DNA from 3 places in the Stutzerimonas sp. LR2 genome. Region 3 is predicted to be linked to each of the others. Evidence: predicted binding sites of a transcription regulator. Region 3 holds the regulator's gene; each other region holds the start of a gene.
The links. The regulator FliA, encoded in region 3, starts transcription of late flagellar genes. The targets are predictions, from matches to a motif close to CTAAAGTTTNNNNNNNNNNNGCCGNTAA.

Region 1: ACVRRC_RS00825 (methyl-accepting chemotaxis protein) is a predicted target of FliA. The motif match lies at 1,850-1,877, and genes of this name have one in related genera.
Region 2: ACVRRC_RS19605 (methyl-accepting chemotaxis protein) is a predicted target of FliA. The motif match lies at 1,335-1,362, and genes of this name have one in related genera.

What each region holds. Positions count from the first base shown of each region.
Region 1 covers NZ_JBVTRR010000001.1:172,037-177,784, reverse strand. Annotated here, with positions in the region: gene ACVRRC_RS00835 (PaaI family thioesterase) at 1-178, opposite strand, end outside; gene ACVRRC_RS00830 (3-hydroxyacyl-CoA dehydrogenase) at 294-1,817, shown strand; gene ACVRRC_RS00825 (methyl-accepting chemotaxis protein) at 1,989-3,551, shown strand; gene ACVRRC_RS00820 (Mpo1 family 2-hydroxy fatty acid dioxygenase) at 3,653-4,177, shown strand; gene ACVRRC_RS00815 (hypothetical protein) at 4,184-4,921, opposite strand; gene ACVRRC_RS00810 (phospholipase D family protein) at 5,124-5,748, opposite strand, start outside.
Region 2 covers NZ_JBVTRR010000006.1:41,207-46,954, forward strand. Annotated here, with positions in the region: gene ampD (1,6-anhydro-N-acetylmuramyl-L-alanine amidase AmpD) at 1-295, shown strand, start outside; gene ampE (regulatory signaling modulator protein AmpE) at 311-1,147, shown strand; gene ACVRRC_RS19605 (methyl-accepting chemotaxis protein) at 1,458-3,488, shown strand; gene ACVRRC_RS19610 (TatD family hydrolase) at 3,498-4,277, opposite strand; gene ACVRRC_RS19615 (hypothetical protein) at 4,327-4,569, opposite strand; gene ada (bifunctional DNA-binding transcriptional regulator/O6-methylguanine-DNA methyltransferase Ada) at 4,621-5,661, opposite strand.
Region 3 covers NZ_JBVTRR010000002.1:465,399-471,146, reverse strand. Annotated here, with positions in the region: gene ACVRRC_RS08705 (protein phosphatase CheZ) at 1-649, opposite strand, end outside; gene ACVRRC_RS08700 (chemotaxis response regulator CheY) at 673-1,047, opposite strand; gene fliA (RNA polymerase sigma factor FliA) at 1,122-1,847, opposite strand; gene fleN (flagellar synthesis regulator FleN) at 1,865-2,692, opposite strand; gene flhF (flagellar biosynthesis protein FlhF) at 2,784-4,076, opposite strand; gene flhA (flagellar biosynthesis protein FlhA) at 4,092-5,748, opposite strand, start outside.

The sequences.
Region 1 (5,748 bases), on a different contig from region 3:
CGTCGAGCAAGGTTGCGCTGACGCCGCCGTGCAGGTTGCTGGCGTTGTTCAGGTGGCGCGGCTGCAGCAGCAGTTCGATCACCACCCGCTCGGGGCCGTACTCGGTCAGGCGGCAGCCGAGATCCTGAAAGAAGCCGGTTATGGAGGCTTCGACCTGCTGGCGTGAATGCTCGGACATAAGGGCGTATCGGTAGGAAGTTGCGCCGCAGAGTGGCAGCCTTTAGCCTGCTGGTCAATCTGACGGAATGCCATTCCGCACTGCGGAATATGCGGAATGTGAGGAGGGACTTGGGATGTTCGAACGTATCGGAATCATCGGTGCCGGCGCCATGGGGCGGGGCATCGCTCAGCTGTTTGCCAGCGCGGGCAAGCAGGTGTGGCTCTACGATGCGCGCGGCGAGTCGGTCGCCGAGGCGCTGCGTTTCAATCGCGAGCTGCTGGAGCGCAGCCTGGCCAAGGGCCGCCTGAGCACCGAGGCGCTCGACGCAACCCTGGCGCGGATGCGGCCGGCGTCGACGTTGCAGGAGCTGGCCGGTTGCGACCTGCTGATCGAGGCCATCGTCGAGAATCTCGAGGCCAAACAGGCGCTGTTCGTCGAGCTGGAGGCGCTGGTTGCCGAGGACGCGGTACTGGCGACCAATACCTCGTCACTGTCGGTCACGCGGATCGCCGCGGCCTGCCGGCACCCGCAGCGGGTGGCCGGTTTCCATTTCTTCAACCCGGTGCCGTTGATGAAGCTGGTGGAAGTGGTGCGCGGCGAGCGCAGCGATCCGCAGGTGATCGAGCGGCTGGTCAAGCTGGCGGAAGAGGCCGGGCATTTCCCTGCGATCACACCGGATACTCCCGGTTTTCTGGTCAACCATGCCGGTCGCGCCTACAGCACCGAGGCGCAGCGCATCCTCGCCGAGGGCATCGCTGATGCCGAGCAGATCGACCGCATCCTGCGCGACGGCCCGGGCTTTCGCATGGGGCCGTTCGAACTGTTCGACCTCACCGGTCTGGACGTCTCTCACGCCGTGATGGAGTCGGTGTACCAGCAGTTCTACCAGGACCCACGCTATACGCCGTCCTACCAGGCAGCGCAGCGGGTCGCCGCCGGTCTGCTCGGGCGCAAGAGCGGCCAGGGCTATTACCGCTACGACAATGGCCAGCAGATGCGAACGCCGGCGCCGGCCGTCGAGCCAGTCCCGGTGGACCGCCCGTTCTGGCTGGACAGCCAGGACGCCGAGCTGCGCGGTTGGCTGGCAGCCTTGCTGGGCCAGACGGGTGCGCAGCTGGAGTCGGGCGAGACGCCGTCGGAACGGGCCATCTGCCTGATCACTCCTTTGGGTGAGGACGCCAGCTCGATGATCGCGCGTCTGGATTTACCGGCGGCGCGTTGCGTCGCCTACGACCTGTTTAGCGATCGCGAACGGCGGCACGTGCTGATGCGTACGCCTGCGCTCGACCCCGCGCTGGAAGCCCAGGCGCGGCAGGCGCTGGGTGGCGACGGCGTGCCGGTGGAGGTGATCAACGATTCGCCGGGGTTCGTCAGTCAGCGCGTCGTGGCCAGCATCGTCAACCTGGGCTGCGAGATCGCGCAGAAGGGCATCGCCGATCCGCATACGCTGGACCGGGCGATTACCCTGGCGCTGGGCTACCCGAAGGGACCGCTGGGTTTCGCCGAGCATTATGGTGCGGCGCGCGTCCTCGCCATTCTCGAGGCGATGCAGGCCTGCTATGGCGGTGAGGCGCGCTACCGGCCGAGCCCCTGGCTGCGCCGGCGGGTACAGCTCGCGCTGCCCCTGAGCGCGCCGGAGCGGGCGTCGGCACCCTAGTTATCGAGGCGACCGGAGGCGCGCGCCGGCGCCTTCAGTTTGTCCGGCCGCGGCCGTTAAGCCTGGGGTGAGCCTTCGATAACGGCACGGTGCTACTAAGGCACTACTGTTCTTTGTCGGAGGCTGTGGGTACAACGTCGGATCAATCCGACAAGAACAAGAGGCCCGTCCATGAGCCCCGCCAACCGCCACCCCAAGGCCATCGTGTTCCATGTAGCGCTGATCGTCGGTCTGCTGCTCATGCATTACTGGCTGGCCCCGCCCCTGCTGTTGACGGCGCTGTTGCTGCTCGCCGCGGCGCTATGGCCTTGGTTCACCGTCTGGCGCGCGGCAGACGACGGCGCGACGGCTGCCGATACGCCGCCGGCGTTCAGTGAGCTGACCAAGAATCTGTCGCGCAACACCTGCCACAACGCGCTTTCCGCCGCTCAGGTCGCCTTCAGCGCCGAGCAGCTCGCCAGCCGCCTGCAGTCGCAGCTCAAGGCAGTGAGCGAAATTGCCAACGGTGCCGAGGCGATTGCGGCCACCGAGCAGGACAGCGCCGAGCGCGCCCGACACACGCTGGACGCCGCACAGTCGGTGCGTCAGCGCAGCGATGCCGGTCAGGCCGAGTTGCAGCGCGCCATCGAGCGGATGCAGCAGCTCAGCGCGCAGACCCATGCCAGTCGCGAGCTGATCGACGGCCTGTCTGCCCGCACCGAAGAGATTCGCCGGATCACCGACGTGATCCAGTCCATTGCCAGCCAGACCAATCTGCTCGCGCTCAACGCAGCCATCGAGGCCGCCCGCGCCGGCGAGGCGGGGCGCGGCTTTGCCGTGGTGGCCGACGAGGTGCGCAGCCTGGCGGCGCGTACCTCCAGCGCCACCGAAGAAGTGGGGCGCATGGTGGCCGACATTCGCCAGCAGAGCGAAGCGGTGGTCAGCTACATCCAGCGCCAGGCCAACGAGCTGGACGCCGCCGCCGAGCAGATCGCCACCACCGGCGAGCAGCTCAGCGGTATCGCCGGGCTGGCCGGCAGCGTCGAGTCCCAGGTGGAGCAGATCACCACCGGCACCGCCGACAACCATCAGCGCCTGACCGGGCAGTTCGTCGCCCTCGACCAGCTGCGCGCCGACGCACTGGACAGCGAGAAACAGACCCGCCAGCTGGAGCAGGCCGCCGAGCGGCTGGTGGCCCAGGCCGAGAGTGCCAGCGAGCAGCTCGCCGAGGTGCAGCTGGACGACTATCACCAGGCCATGTTCGATCTGGCGCGGCAGGGCGCTGCGGCCATCGCCGAGCGGTTCGAGGCGGACATCCAGGCCGGGCGGGTCAGCCTCGATGATCTCTTCGATCGCAACTACCGGGCGCTGCCCAATACCGACCCGGTGAAGTACCAGACGCGCTTCGACAAGTATGCCGACGAGGTTCTGCCAGCGATCCAGGAACCGCTGCTGCAGCGGCATCCTGCACTGGTCTACGCCATCGCGACGACCCCGGAAGGCTATGTACCGACCCACAACCGTGCCTTCAGCCAGCCGCCGGTGGGCAATCCGGAGATCGATCGGGTCAAGAGCCGCAGCAAGCGGCTGTTCAACGATCGCACCGGCGGCCGCTGCGGCAGTCATCAGCGGCGCCTGCTGTTGCAGACCTACAGTCGCGACACCGGCGAGCTGATGCATGATCTGTCGGTGCCGATCATGGTTCGCGGGCGCCACTGGGGTGGGCTGCGGCTGGGCTATCGCCCCGAGCAATAAGGCCGATCCCGAGGTTGGCGCGATCGCCCTGGCCCTGTGCAGCTGCACGGGCCAGGGAGCGACTAAGCTTGCTGGCTACTGGTTCTGCGGAGATGCAGCCGATGAAGACGCTCACCGATCACCTCGCGCAATACGCGGCCTACCACCGCGACCCGCGCAACCTGCTCACCCATTTCGTTGGCATTCCCCTGATCGTGGTGGCCGTGGCCGTGCTGCTGTCGCGCCCCGGCATCGCCTGGGCGGGCCTGTGGCTCAGTCCGGCGGCGCTGGTGTCGCTTGTCGCCGCGCTGTTCTATCTGCGTCTGGACCTGCGCTACGGCATGCTGATGAGCGCCGTGCTGGCGCTCTGCCTGTGGCTGGGTGCGCTGGCCGCCGGAGCGGGCACGGCGCTCTGGCTGGGTATCGGCGTGGGGTTGTTCGTGGTCGGCTGGATCATCCAGTTCATCGGCCACTATTTCGAGGGGCGCAAGCCGGCGTTCGTCGACGACCTCAGCGGGCTGATCATCGGGCCGCTGTTCGTCGCGGCCGAACTCGGCTTCATGCTCGGGTTGCGCGAGCCGCTGCGCCTCGCCATCGAGGCGCGGGTCGGGCCGGTGCGTCTGCGCCACACGGCCGCTCACGGCTGACGGTCCTCAGGGCTTGGCGGCCATCCACTGGTCGCTGAGGCTGCGCGCATGGCGGTCGACCATGATCGGCGCGAACGGGCGGCCCGAGGCGGTGGTGAGGTTGTTGCTGGCGCTGTTCATGTCCTGCAGCGCCACCCGGAGGAAATCCCAGCGGGTCTTGAGCTTGGCCAACAGCGGGTCGCGCTTGCCGTCCAGCTCGGCGAGCTGGGCGTCGATGGCCGGCACCAGGTGGCGCTCATCCTGGCCGAGGTAGGTATCCGGCTGTTCGCGGGCGATTTCGAAGGAGCCGATATAGGCGCGGCTGAGGTATTGCACGGCAAGGTATTCGACCTTGGCCGGCAGTTCGGCCTGGCTGTCGGCGCCCTGCTGGGCGCGCACGGCCGTGAGGAAATCGCGTAGCGCCTTGCTCATCTGCAGCGGAAAGCCCCAGGGCATGTCGTCTTCGGCGGTGCCGAAGCTCGCACCTTCGCGAAGCCGGGCCAGCAGTTCCTGATGGCTTTCGCGTAATGCGCTGGTGGGGTTGGGTACCTGCATCAGGGCGGCGTTCAGCGCCCGCAGATCGTCTTCCAAGCGCAGCAGGTGTGCCTTCTGAAACCCTTCGCCACGGTAGAGCAGCAGGCTGCTGGTCGCGCGGTTGGCGTGAATCTGCATGTTCTGCAGCGGGGTGGTCGGCTCGGCAGCCTCGGTGAGGCCGGGCAGCATGCCGAGGATCAGCAATAACCAGAAGCGAGTGAAACGGTCCATTGTCGTGCTCCTTTTTTATTTTTATAGAAGCGATGCGTGCGTGGCAGCAGCATTCCTGAGCCTAACGGACCACTGGCTATCTGGTATCACCCCAAAGAATGATTTGCAGGGGGAGGACAGAAGGGCGGAGATGTGCTGCAGCTGACGCGCCGGCAGGTACTCGCTGCGCAGTCACCGGCGGCAGGGCGGTCCAGAGCGGATGCTAGAGCATCTTCTCCAGTCCGATCACGTCGGCGAACCAGGCGTTGAAGCGTCGCCAGAGCCCGCCGGGCTCCTTCTCCAGCACGCGCAGGCGACCGCCGTCCTCGGCGATCCAGACCAGCTGCTGGCGCCCGTCGCGCTCCTCCAGGCGTACCTCGTAGCTGAGCGCGGGCGACATGCCCTCCAGGGTCAGGCGATGGACCTCGCGGGCCAGCTCATGGCTTTCCACCAGCACGCCGACTTCGCTGTTCCAGAGCACCGAGCGCGGATCGAAATTCAGCGAGCCGATGAACACCTTTTCCTGATCGAACACTGCCGCCTTGCTGTGCAGGCTGGATTCGGACTCGCCGAGAAAGCTGTAGGACGGCTCCTGTTGCGGCTGCCGGCGCAGCTCGAACAGGCGCACGCCATGCTCCAGCAGTTCGCGGCGGTAGGGTGCATAACCACCGTGCACGGCCGGCACGTCGGTCGCCTCCAGCGAATTGGTGAGGATGCGTACCGTCACCCCCGCACCGGCGCGCTCGGCCAGGTACTCCACGCCACTGGCGGTCGGCACGAAGTAGGCCGATATCAGTGTCAGCTCGCGGCTCACCGCTTGCATGGTCGGTGCCAGCTGAGTGGTCAGC
Region 2 (5,748 bases), on a different contig from region 3:
TCAGTTCGTCTCCTGTCTGGATCGGGCCTGGCATGCCGGTGTGTCCTGCTTCGACGGCCGCGAGGGCTGCAACGACTTTTCCATCGGTATCGAGCTGGAAGGCACCGACCACGAGCCGTTCAGCGAGGCGCAGTACCAGGCGCTGATCGAGCTTTGCCGGCTGCTGCAGTGTGCATATCCGGCAATCACGCCCGAGCGTGTATGCGGCCACAGCGACATCGCGCCGGGACGCAAGACCGATCCGGGGCCGGCCTTCGACTGGCTGCGCCTGCGGGCGGCCTCCATTACCTGCTGACGAAAGGAAGGAACGATGAGTTTTCTGGTGATCCTGCTCGTGCTGCTGGTGGACAAGTTCTCCGATTGGCGACCACGCCTGCAGCACGACGGCCCCTGGCTGACCAGGCTGCGTCAGGCCGAAGCCACTCCGCGCCTGCGGGATGCGCCCTGGCTGACGCTGCTGCTGTTGGTCGTGTTGCCGGTGGTGCTGCTCGGTCTGCTGCTGGAGGTCCTGGAGCCGCTGGCCTATGGCTGGCTGGCCCTGCCGGTGCACTTGCTGGTACTGCTCTACAGCCTCGGCCGCGGTCACGCCAAGGCCGAGCTCGGCGCCTTCCGTGATGCCTGGCGGCGCGGCGACGAAGAAGCCGCGGCACTGGCTGCCGAGCGCGATGCCGGCCTGCGCGAGAATGACCCGGCCAGCCTGATGCACGCGGTGCAGACGCGACTGTTGTGGAAGAGCTACGAAGGCTTCTTTGCCGTGATCTTCTGGTATCTGCTGCTCGGACCGATGGCGGCTCTGGCTTATCGGCTGCTGGCGTTGTGCGTCGAGCACGCCCAGCAAGACGGGCTGCGCGAACGCGCCGAGCAGTTGCGACATGCGTTCGACTGGCTGCCGGTGCGTCTGCTGCTGGGGAGCTTCGCCCTGGTCGGCAATTTCGTCGCGGTCAACCGCGCGCTGCTGCACGAGCTGCTGAGCTGGGACGTGTCGGCCCGGCGCCTGCTGGCCGACGCCGGGCCCCTTGCCGCCGACCTGCCCGCTGCGATCGACGGCGAAGCCGGCATCGCTCGCCTCGACGGCCTGGCGGCGTTGCTGGTACGCACCCGCGTGCTGTGGTACGCGGTGATCGCGGTGCTGACGCTGCTGGCCTAGTTTGTGTAAACCTGGCCCGCACAGCGGGCACAGGCCACTCGCTTGGCGTTCACTGACGCATTTCTGAATACGCCGCCATACGGCCGCTGTATGGCGCAAACCGGCTCGCAACGCTGCAGAGCTCAGGCTAGACGCTTCGCAGCTCGGGCGACCGCTGGTCGTTGGCGAGCCATCAGTTAGCCATTACCTTAAGTTACAAATTCCGCTACCGATATCCCGTATAACCCCGGCAGATGCCACTCTCTGACGAGCCCTGCTGCGCGCTGCAATTGCGTGCAAGCCCATACCAATAAGATTTGGGAGACGTCGTGTGAATAGCCTGTTGTATCCCGCGATCGCGTTCATGAACCGCCTGAGCTTCGGCATGAAGTTCAGTCTGGTCAGCGTCCTGTTCTTCGTTCCCATGCTGCTGAGCAATTACTACCTGGTGCGCGAGTCGTACCGGGCCTTCGTCGGCACGCGAACGGAGCTGCAGAGTCTGGAACTGCTCGGTTCGACCCTGCAGGTACGGCGCAGCATGGAGGACTGGAAGGACCTGGTGCGCATCGAGTCGATCATCGGCCAGACCGGCAACGTCGAGGCTCTGGGCACCCGCCTGAGCCGTATCGAGGCCGAGCTGTCGGCGCAATTGCAGGCCCTCGCCCCGGTCAGCGATGCGCCCGAGCAGGTGGCGGAATTCAATGCCCGGCGCGACGAGCTGGTGGCCGGCCTGCGGGCGGCTCAGGCCGAGCAGTCGCTGCAGTCCAAGGCGGCGATGGCCGAGACGCTGCTGGGTCAGTCGCAGGTGATGATCAAACTCGTGGCCGGGCAATCCGGGCTCAGCCAAGACCTCGAGCGCGAGGTTCGGCTGCTGGCCGAACTGCTGACGTCCGTCACGCCGGCCATCAGCGCCTCGCTCGGCCAGGGACGCGCGGTAGGCTCCTACACCTTCGGCCAGGGTTACCTGAACTCCGATGCCAGCAACACGCTGGACAACCTCGTGCTGGAGCTGGAGAAGCTGCAGGTGCAGTACGCCGCGCAGTTGCAGGACGCGCTGGCGGCCAGCGAGGCCGCGAGGCGGCGTCTGGATGCGCTGGCGAGCGCCAGCCGCGAGTCGCTGCAGGTGAGCAGCGACATCCTGCAGGACGAGGTGATCATGGCCGATGCGCTGGATCGTCCCTGGGAACAGTTCTACGAGCGCATCAGCGCGCAGATGGCCAAGACCTACGAGCTGAACGATGGCGTCCTCGACTTTCTTGCCGTGGAACTCGGCGAGCGGCTGGAGCAGAAGCGCCTGCTGATGACCCTGCTGCTTTCCGCGCTGGCCGTGGTGCTCTGCCTGGTGGCCTATCTCTATGCGGGGTTCTACGCCTCGACGCGGGCATCGCTGCGTAGCCTGGGGGAAATCATGGGCAAGGTTGCCGATGGCGATCTGACCGTGCGTTTCCAGGTCCGCAGCCGCGACGAACTGGGTGAGCTGGGCCAGGTGTTCAACACCACCGTGGCGCAGGTTCGCGAGCTGATCGAGCGGGTCGGCCAGACCGTCGCCGAGGTGGAACGCCAGGCCGGACGGGTGGAGAGCGTTTCCGGCGAAAGCAACCAGACGGTGTCCGAGCAACGCGGCCAGATCGAGCAGGTGGCCACTGCCATGAACGAGATGTCGGCCACCGCCCAGGCGGTTGCCACCAGCGCCGAAGCCGCGGTGGGCAGCGCTCAGAGCGTCAACGAAGAAACCGTCAACGGCCGTGCCCTGGTGGTCGCGCAGGTGGGCGGGATTCAGCGCCTGGCCAGCGAGATCGAGCAGTCGGTCACCGTGATCAACCAGCTCGCCGGTGACAGCCAGGCGATCAGCCAGGTGCTGGACGTGATCAAGACCATCGCCGAACAGACCAACCTGCTGGCCCTCAACGCGGCCATCGAGGCGGCCCGCGCCGGCGAGCAGGGACGCGGTTTCGCGGTCGTGGCCGACGAGGTGCGCGGACTGGCACAGCGCACGCAGAAATCCACGGCGGAAATCGAGCAGATGATCGCGCGCCTGCAGAACGGCGTCGGCGCGGCGGTCAAGACCATGCATGCCAGCCATGCGCTGGCCGAAGACACCGTCGGCCAGTCGGCGCAGGTGGAGCAGGCGCTGGAGCACATTCTCGATGCGGTCGGCCTGATCGTCGATCAGAACCAGCAGATCGCCGCAGCCGCGGAGCAGCAGACGGCGGTGGCTCACGATATCGATCGCAACATCGTCGCCATCAACGAGGCCGGCCAGCGCACCGCCGAGGGCGCCGGCCACACCGAGCAGGCGAGTCGGGAGCTGACCCAGCTGGTCGGCCACCTGCAGCAGCTGATCGCCGCCTTCCGCGTCTGACGGGGCGGCTCAGCGCCAGCCGAACAGTTCGCAGCTGTTGCGATAGCTGGCCGCCGCCAGCGCGTGCGCATCGATGCCCTTGAGGTCGGCCAGGCGTCGGCAGATTTCCGGCAGCAGCTCGGGGCTGTTGCGTTCGCCGGCATGGCCGGCGGGTGGAATGTCCGGCGCGTCGGTTTCCAGCACGATGGCCTCCAACGGCAATTGCCGCAGTACCCGATGCATCCGCTGCGCCTGGGGCCAGGTGCCGGCGCCGCCGAGACCGAGCCTGAATCCGAGGCGCAGATACTCGCGCGCTTCCTCCCAGCTGCCGCTGAAGGCGTGGATGACGCCGCTACGCTCGAGCTTGTAACGCTTGAGCGTGGCGATCATCGGCGCATGGGCGCGGCGCACGTGCAGCAGCACCGGCAGGGAGAAATCGGCCGCCAGCGCCAGCTGCGCCTCGAGCAACCGTTGCTGGCGCTCGATGTCCGGGTTGTCGATGTAGTAATCCAGGCCGATCTCGCCGACGGCGCAGAGCTTAGGCTCGCCGCGCAGACGTTCCAGCCAGTCGCGCAGCTGCTGCACGTGGGCGTCCTGGTGCTCCTCGAGAAACACCGGATGCAGGCCCAGCGCCGCATGCACCGACGGTTCGTCACAGGCCAACTGCCAGACCCGCTGCCAGTTGGCGGCATGCACCCCGAGCACCACGATGCGTTCGACACCGGCGTTCCGGGCGCGGGCGATTACCTGCGCCCGGTCATCGTCGAACATCTCGAAGTCGAGGTGGGTATGAGTGTCGATCAGCTGCACGAGGGCTCCATGCGGTCTGCGAGGGCGGGTGGGCAATGCTACCGGGACTTCAGCGGCTTTCCTCTTCGATCTGGATATCGCTGACGCCCAGTTCGCTCAAGCGGCTGGCTTCGCTGGGGTGCACCGGGTTCTCCCAGGGTGCGTCGACCGCGGCACGCGGCTCGCGGACATGATGCAGCAGGATCTCCAGCTCGGCCTGTTCGAGACCGGGCATCTCGAACGAGCTGATCAGCAGCGAGGCGGGCTCGCCATTGATGCGGTAGTGGATGCGGTAACGCTTCAGTTCGGTCATGACGGCTTCCTGCGGTGGGCGGCACTGCAATATCCGACCGCTGAAATCCGCTCAGGCTCCCGACTCGCCTTGCCCTTCCCGATCGAGCAGCCTGGCCTTGCGCGCCAGGCCCCAGCGGTAGCCGGTCAGCGCGTTCTGGCTGCCGACCACGCGGTGGCAGGGTACCAGCAGGCCGATCGGGTTGCTGGCGCAGGCACGCGCCACCGCCCGCGCGTGGCTGCCGAGGGTCGCCGCCAGCTCGCCGTAGCGGCGTGTCTCGCCGGCGGGAATCTGCTGCAGCGCCTGCCAGACGCGCTGCTGAAAGGCTGTTCCGCGCAGGTCGAGCGGCAGCTGGGTGGCGCGCTGCGGTTCTTCCAGCTGGCTGACGATTGCCTGCAGCCAGTCGCCCAGCCCGGCCTGATCGCGGTGCAGGTCGGCGGCGGCGAAGCGCGAGCGCAGCTCCTGCTCCAGCGCGCCTTCGTCATCGCCGAACAGCAGGGCACAGATGCCCTTATCGCTGGCCGCAAGCAGCAGCAGGCCGAGCGGGCAGGGCGCCAGGGCATAGCGCAGGGTTTCGCCGGCGCCCTTGCGACGCCGTTGTGCCGGGGTCAGCGCCCGTGCCTCGGCATAGGGCGCACGGGTGCCGGAGTAACCGACGGCAAGGGCGGCATCCAGTACCGAACCGGCCTCGGGCAGTTGGGCATCGAGGCGTTCACGCCGGCGCGCGGTTGCCCAGGCATGGGGCGTCAGACCGGTGCGCGCCTTGAAGGCGCGGGCCAGATGCGTCGGCGACAGGCCGATACGTGCAGCCAGCTGGGGCAGTGTCATGGGCGCGGTGGCTTCGTCGAGCAGGCGACAGGCGGCGACGACCAGCGCGTCCAATTGCTCGCTCGGGCTCGGCCCCATCGGTGAGCAGCGTCGGCAGGGACGAAAGCCGGCGGCGTGGGCCGCTTCGCCATCGGCAAAAAAGGCCACCCGCTCGCGGGCGGGGCGGCGGGCCGGGCAGCTGGGCCGGCAGAAGATGCCGGTCGAGCGCACGGCGAAGACGAAACGCCCATCGAAGGCGGCATCGCGCTCGCACAGCGCCTGCCAGCAACGGTCTTCATCGAGCATGACGGTGCTCCAGGGAATGATGGCTCGATTGTCGGCGCTGAACGTGCTGTGCGCCAATCCAAAGCGCGCTTTCAAACTCGATGGCAG
Region 3 (5,748 bases):
CGCGGTCGTGCTGGATGCCGGCAACGCGGTCCACCTGCCCCGCCATGAGGACGAGATTGAGCAGGTTGCTTTCAAGCTCGGTGATCAGTCGGGTCACCCGCTTGATCACCTGGCCGGTTAGATCCTGGAAGTCCTGGGCCAGCATGATCTCGCTGAGATTCTGCGAAAGCTGGCTGCCATCGTTCATGCTGCGCTGCAGGTACTGGTCGATGCGCTTGACCAGATCGCGGAACTGCTCGGCATTCATGTCACGGCGCATGAAGCGCTGCCAATCGGCCGTCAGGCTCTGGGCCTCGTAGCTGACATAGTTCACCAGCGGGGCCGATTCCTCGACCAGGTCCATGGTGCGATTGGCGGCTTTCTCGGTCATTTCCACCACGTAGGACAGACGGTCGGTGGCATCGGTGATCGGTGACGGGTCGCCGCCCGTGGCGCAGGTGTCCATCTCGAGCTTGACGATGGCGTTGTGCAGCTCGCGCGTGAGCTTGCCCACTTCCTGATAGAGCCCGTTGTTGCGCACCTGATTGAGCTCGTTGAACATCTGCGTCGCTTCATCGAAGCGGCCTTGCTGCAGGCTTTCAATCAGGCGGGGTGCATTGGCCTTCAGAGTCGCTTCGAACTCTGCCAGGCTTTGGTCTGCTTGCGTCATAGTGCCCTCGCGGCGTTACTGCTTCAGCCGTTGACGCGCTCGAAGATCTTCTCGATCTTTTCCTTGAGCACCTGGGCGGTGAAGGGTTTGACCACATAGCCATTGACCCCGGCCTGGGCCGCTTCGATGATCTGATCGCGCTTCGCCTCGGCGGTCACCATCAGTACCGGCAGATGCTTGAGGCGCTCGTCCGCGCGCACTGTGCGCAGCAGATCGATACCGCTCATGCCCGGCATGTTCCAGTCGGTGACCAGGAAATCGAAGCTGCCGCTTTTCAGCATCGGCAGTGCGGTGGTGCCGTCGTCCGCCTCGGCGGTGTTGGTGAACCCCAGATCACGCAAGAGGTTCTTGATGATTCGTCTCATCGTCGAGAAGTCATCGACGATGAGGATTTTCATGTTCTTGTCCAAGTCGACCTCCGTAAGTCCCAAAATGCCTCAGCAAACCGAGCACGTCATACCGCAAACAATTGTCAATTGGCGCGCCATTCGCCGAGGCGTGCACGCAAGCGCGCAGCACACTGGCTATGCAACTGGCTCACACGCGACTCGCTGACTCCCAGCACCTGACCAATTTCCTTCAAGTTCAACTCTTCGTCGTAATACAGCGACAGCACCAGCTTCTCGCGTTCGGGCAGATTACCGATGGCATCGGCCAGCGCCTGCTGGAAACGCTCGTCCTCCAGATCGCGAAACGGTTCCGGATGGGTGCTGCTCGCGTCTTCCTGCAGTTCGCCGTGCTCGCCTTCCTGCAGCAGATCGTCAAAGCTGAAGAGGCGGCTGCCCAGCGTGTCGCCGAGAATGGCGTAATACTCGTCGAGGCTAAGCTTAAGTTCGGCCGCAACCTCGTGATCTTTAGCGTCACGCCCGGTTTTCGCCTCGATGGCGCGGATCGCCTCGCTGACCATGCGCGAGTTGCGGTGCACCGAGCGCGGCGCCCAGTCTCCCTTGCGCACTTCGTCGAGCATGGTGCCGCGGATGCGGATACCGGCGTAGGTTTCGAAACTGGCACCTTTGCCGGCGTCGTATTTCTTCGCTGCTTCCAGCAGTCCGATCATTCCAGCCTGGATCAGATCGTCCACCTGCACACTGGCAGGCAGGCGCGCCAACAGGTGGTAAGCGATTCGCTTGACCAACGGGGCGTACTGATCGATCAGGCGGTACTGCGCATCCTTTGCCTGAGCCTTGCTGTAATACATAGCGGATCCGGCACCTGTCATTCGTGACTTTGAGAAGCGGGACTGATGAGGCGCTCCACGAAGAATTCGAGATGGCCGCGCGGTGTTGCGGGCAACGGCCAGGTATCGATCTTCTGTGCGATGGCCTTGAAGGCCAGCGCGCATTTCGAGCGCGGATAGGCCTCGTAGACCGCACGCTGTTTCTGTACCGCCTTGCGCACGGCCTCGTCGTAAGGCACGGCGCCAACGTACTGCAGCGCCACATCGAGAAACCGTTCGGTAACCTTAGTCAGTTTGGCGAACAGGTTGCGACCTTCTTGCGGCGCATGGGCCATGTTGGCCAACACGCGGAAGCGGCTGATGCCGTAGTCACGATTGAGCAGCTTGATCAGCGCGTAGGCGTCCGTGATCGATGTCGGCTCGTCGGTGACCACCAGCAGCACCTCCTGCGCGGCGCGCACGAAGCTGACTACCGAGTCGCCGATACCGGCCGCGGTGTCGATGATCAGCACGTCGATCTCGTCGCCCATCTCGCTGAATGCCTGGATCAGCCCTGCGTGCTGCAGGGACGACAGTTGCACCATGCTCTGGGTACCGGACGCTGCCGGCACGATGCGAATGCCACCTGGCCCCTGGATGAGCACGTCACGCAGATCGCACTCGCCGGCAATTACGTCGGCCAGGGTGCGCTTGCTGGTCAGACCCAGCAGCACGTCGACGTTGGCCAAGCCGAGGTCGGCGTCGAGCAGCACCACGCGCCGACCGAGATCGGCCAGGGCCAGCGCCAGATTGACCGACACGTTGGTCTTGCCGACGCCACCCTTGCCGCCGGTCACCGCAATCACCTGTACGGGATGCATACCCATGTTCACACGCCTATATCTTGCTGGGGCCTTTCGGCCGGCGATGCGCACGCAGGGCACGCATCTGATTCATTCTGGTACCGCTGTCGCCACATCATCCAGCCCGCCGTGACGAACCGTTGTACAACCCGGCGAACATATCGGCCATGGTTTCCTCGCTCGGTTCCTCGCCGGATTGCAAACTCACCGCACGGCTCACCAGCTGATGGCTACGCGGCAGATGCAGGTCGTCCGGAATGCGCGGGCCGTCCGCGAGGTAGGCTATCGGCAAGTGCTGGCTGATTGTGAGCCCGAGCACATCACCGAGGCTGCCCGCCTCATCCAACTTGGTCAGAATACAGCCAGCCAGGCCGCAACGACGATAGTTGTGCCATGCCGCCTTGAGCACCTGGCTCTGGCTGGTTGCCGCCAGCACCAGGTAATTCTTCGATTTGACACCCTTGTCCGAAAGCGCCTGCAGCTGCATGCGCAGCGTCGGATCGCTGGCGGGCAGGCCGGCAGTGTCGATCAGGATCACCCGCTTGCGCGCCAGCGAAGCCAGCGACTTGCTCAGGGGCTCGCTCGGATCGAGTTGCAGCACCGGTACGTCAAGGATGCGGCCAAGCGTCTTGAGCTGCTCCTGGGCGCCGATGCGGTAGTTGTCCATGCTCGCCAGAGCGATGCTCTGCGCGCCGTACTTCAGCACATAGCGAGCGGCAAGCTTGGCCAGCGTGGTGGTCTTGCCGACGCCCGCGGGCCCGACCAGGGCAATCACCCCGCCCTCTTCCAGCGGCTCGTTCTTGCTGACCTTGATGGCCTGCGCCAGATGCGCCAGAACCATCCGCCAGGCCTGACGCGCATCAGTGATGGCGGCGACCTTGTCCAGCAGGCTGCGCGACAGTTCCGCCGGCAGACCCAGACGCTGCAGGCGACGCCACAGGCCTGCCTGCTGCGGGCGGCGGCTCTGCTCCTGGCCCCAGGCGATCGAACCGAGCTGCACTTCGATCAGCTCGCGCAGGCCGTGCAGTTCCGAATACATCGCCTCGATCGCGCGGGCGTCCACCGCAGCGGCCGGCTCGGCCACCGCGGCAGGTTGCGGCTTGCTCGCCGCAGCGGCTAGCTTCTCGTCAACCAGTTGACGATCCTGCATCTTCGCGCGGGGTGCGGCACTCAGCTCGGCATGGGCACTGGCCAGGCGCGACTGCGTCTTGCGCAATTCGGCCTCCAGCGCGGCATTCGGCTTGGCTGCCGCCGGCGCGGACTGCATCGGGTAGTCGAGGACAGCCGTCAGCTCGACGCCGCCGGCGACCCGGCGATTGCCGATGATCACGGCATCGGCGCCCAGCTCGTCACGCACCATTTTCATGGCGATGCGCATATCGGCGGCGAAGAAACGTTTGACCTGCATGGCCTGCACCCTCGGTTAATTCTGACCCACCGTCGAGACGATGGTGACCTGCTTGTTGTCCGGTATTTCCTGGTAGGCCAGAACATGGATGTTCGGCACCGCCAGACGCGCAAATCGCGACAGCATCGCCCTGACCGGGCCGGCCACCAGCAGAATCGCTGGCTTGCCGAGCATTTCTTGACGCTGTGCCGCTTCTACCAGGGACCGTTGCAACTTTTCGGCCATTCCGGGCTCGAGCAAAATGCCGTCGTCGGAGCCCTGATTGGCCTTCTGCAAGCTATTGAGCAAGATCTGTTCCAACCGGGGCTCGAGGGTGATCACAGGGAGCTCCGGCTCTAGTCCCACAACGTTTTGCACGATTGCGCGCGACAGCGCGACACGGACCGCGGCCACCATTGCGGCGGGATCTTGACTCTTGGCGGCCACGTTAGCGATGGCCTCGGCGATGGTGCGGATGTCGCGTACCGGCACCTGCTCCTGCAGCAGCGCCTGCAGCACCTTGAGCAGCGTCGAAAGCGACACCATGCCCGGCACCAGCTCCTCGGCCAGCTTGGGCGAACTCTTGGCCAGCAGCTGCAGCAGCTGCTGGACCTCTTCATGCCCGAGCAGCTCATGGGCATGCTTGTGCAGAACCTGGTTGAGGTGCGTGGCGACGACGGTACTCGCATCCACCACGGTATAGCCGAGCGACTGCGCCTGGTCTCGCTGGCTCGCTTCGATCCAGACAGCCTCCAGACCGAACGCCGGATCCCTGGCGGCGATACCGTTGAGCGGACCGAACACCTGCCCCGGGTTGATCGCCAGCTCGCGATCCGGGTAGACCTCGGCTTCGGCCAGGCTCACACCCATCAGCGTCAGTCGATAGGCGTTGGGCAGCAGGTCGAGGTTGTCGCGGATATGCACCGACGGCATGAGAAAACCCAGATCCTGCGAAAGCTTCTTGCGAACGCCCTTGATGCGCGCCAACAGCTGGCCACCCTGGTTGCGATCCACCAGCGGAATCAGGCGATAACCCACTTCCAGACCGACCATGTCCACCGGAGTCACATCGTCCCAGCCAAGCTCCTTGGTCTCGGCCGCGCGCTGGGCCGGCAACATCTCCTGCTGCTTCTGCACTTCCTGCTCGGTCTTCTTGACCGCCTGCTTCTGCCGATGCCAGATCCAGTAGGCGCCAGCGGCGGCAGCCGCCCCGAGACTCAGAAAGGAGAAATGCGGCATGCCCGGCACCAGGCCCATCGCGATCATGATCGCCGCCGACACGGCCAGCGCCTTGGGGGAAGCGAACATCTGCCGCTGCACCTGCTGCCCCATGTCCTCGGAACTGGTCACGCGGGTAACCATGATCGCCGCCGCCGTCGACAGCAGCAGCGATGGAATCTGCGCCACCAGACCGTCACCGATGGTCAGCAGCGCGTACACCTGGCCGGCCTCGCTGAAGCTCATCTGGTGCTGCGCGATACCGATGGCGATACCACCGATGAGGTTGATGAACAGGATCAGCAGGCCGGCGATCGCATCGCCGCGGACGAACTTCGAGGCACCGTCCATGGAGCCGTAGAAGTCGGCTTCCGAAGACACCTCGGAGCGACGTTTCTTGGCTTCTTCCTGGTCGATGAGGCCGGCGTTCAGGTCGGCGTCGATCGCCATCTGCTTGCCCGGCATGGCATCCAGG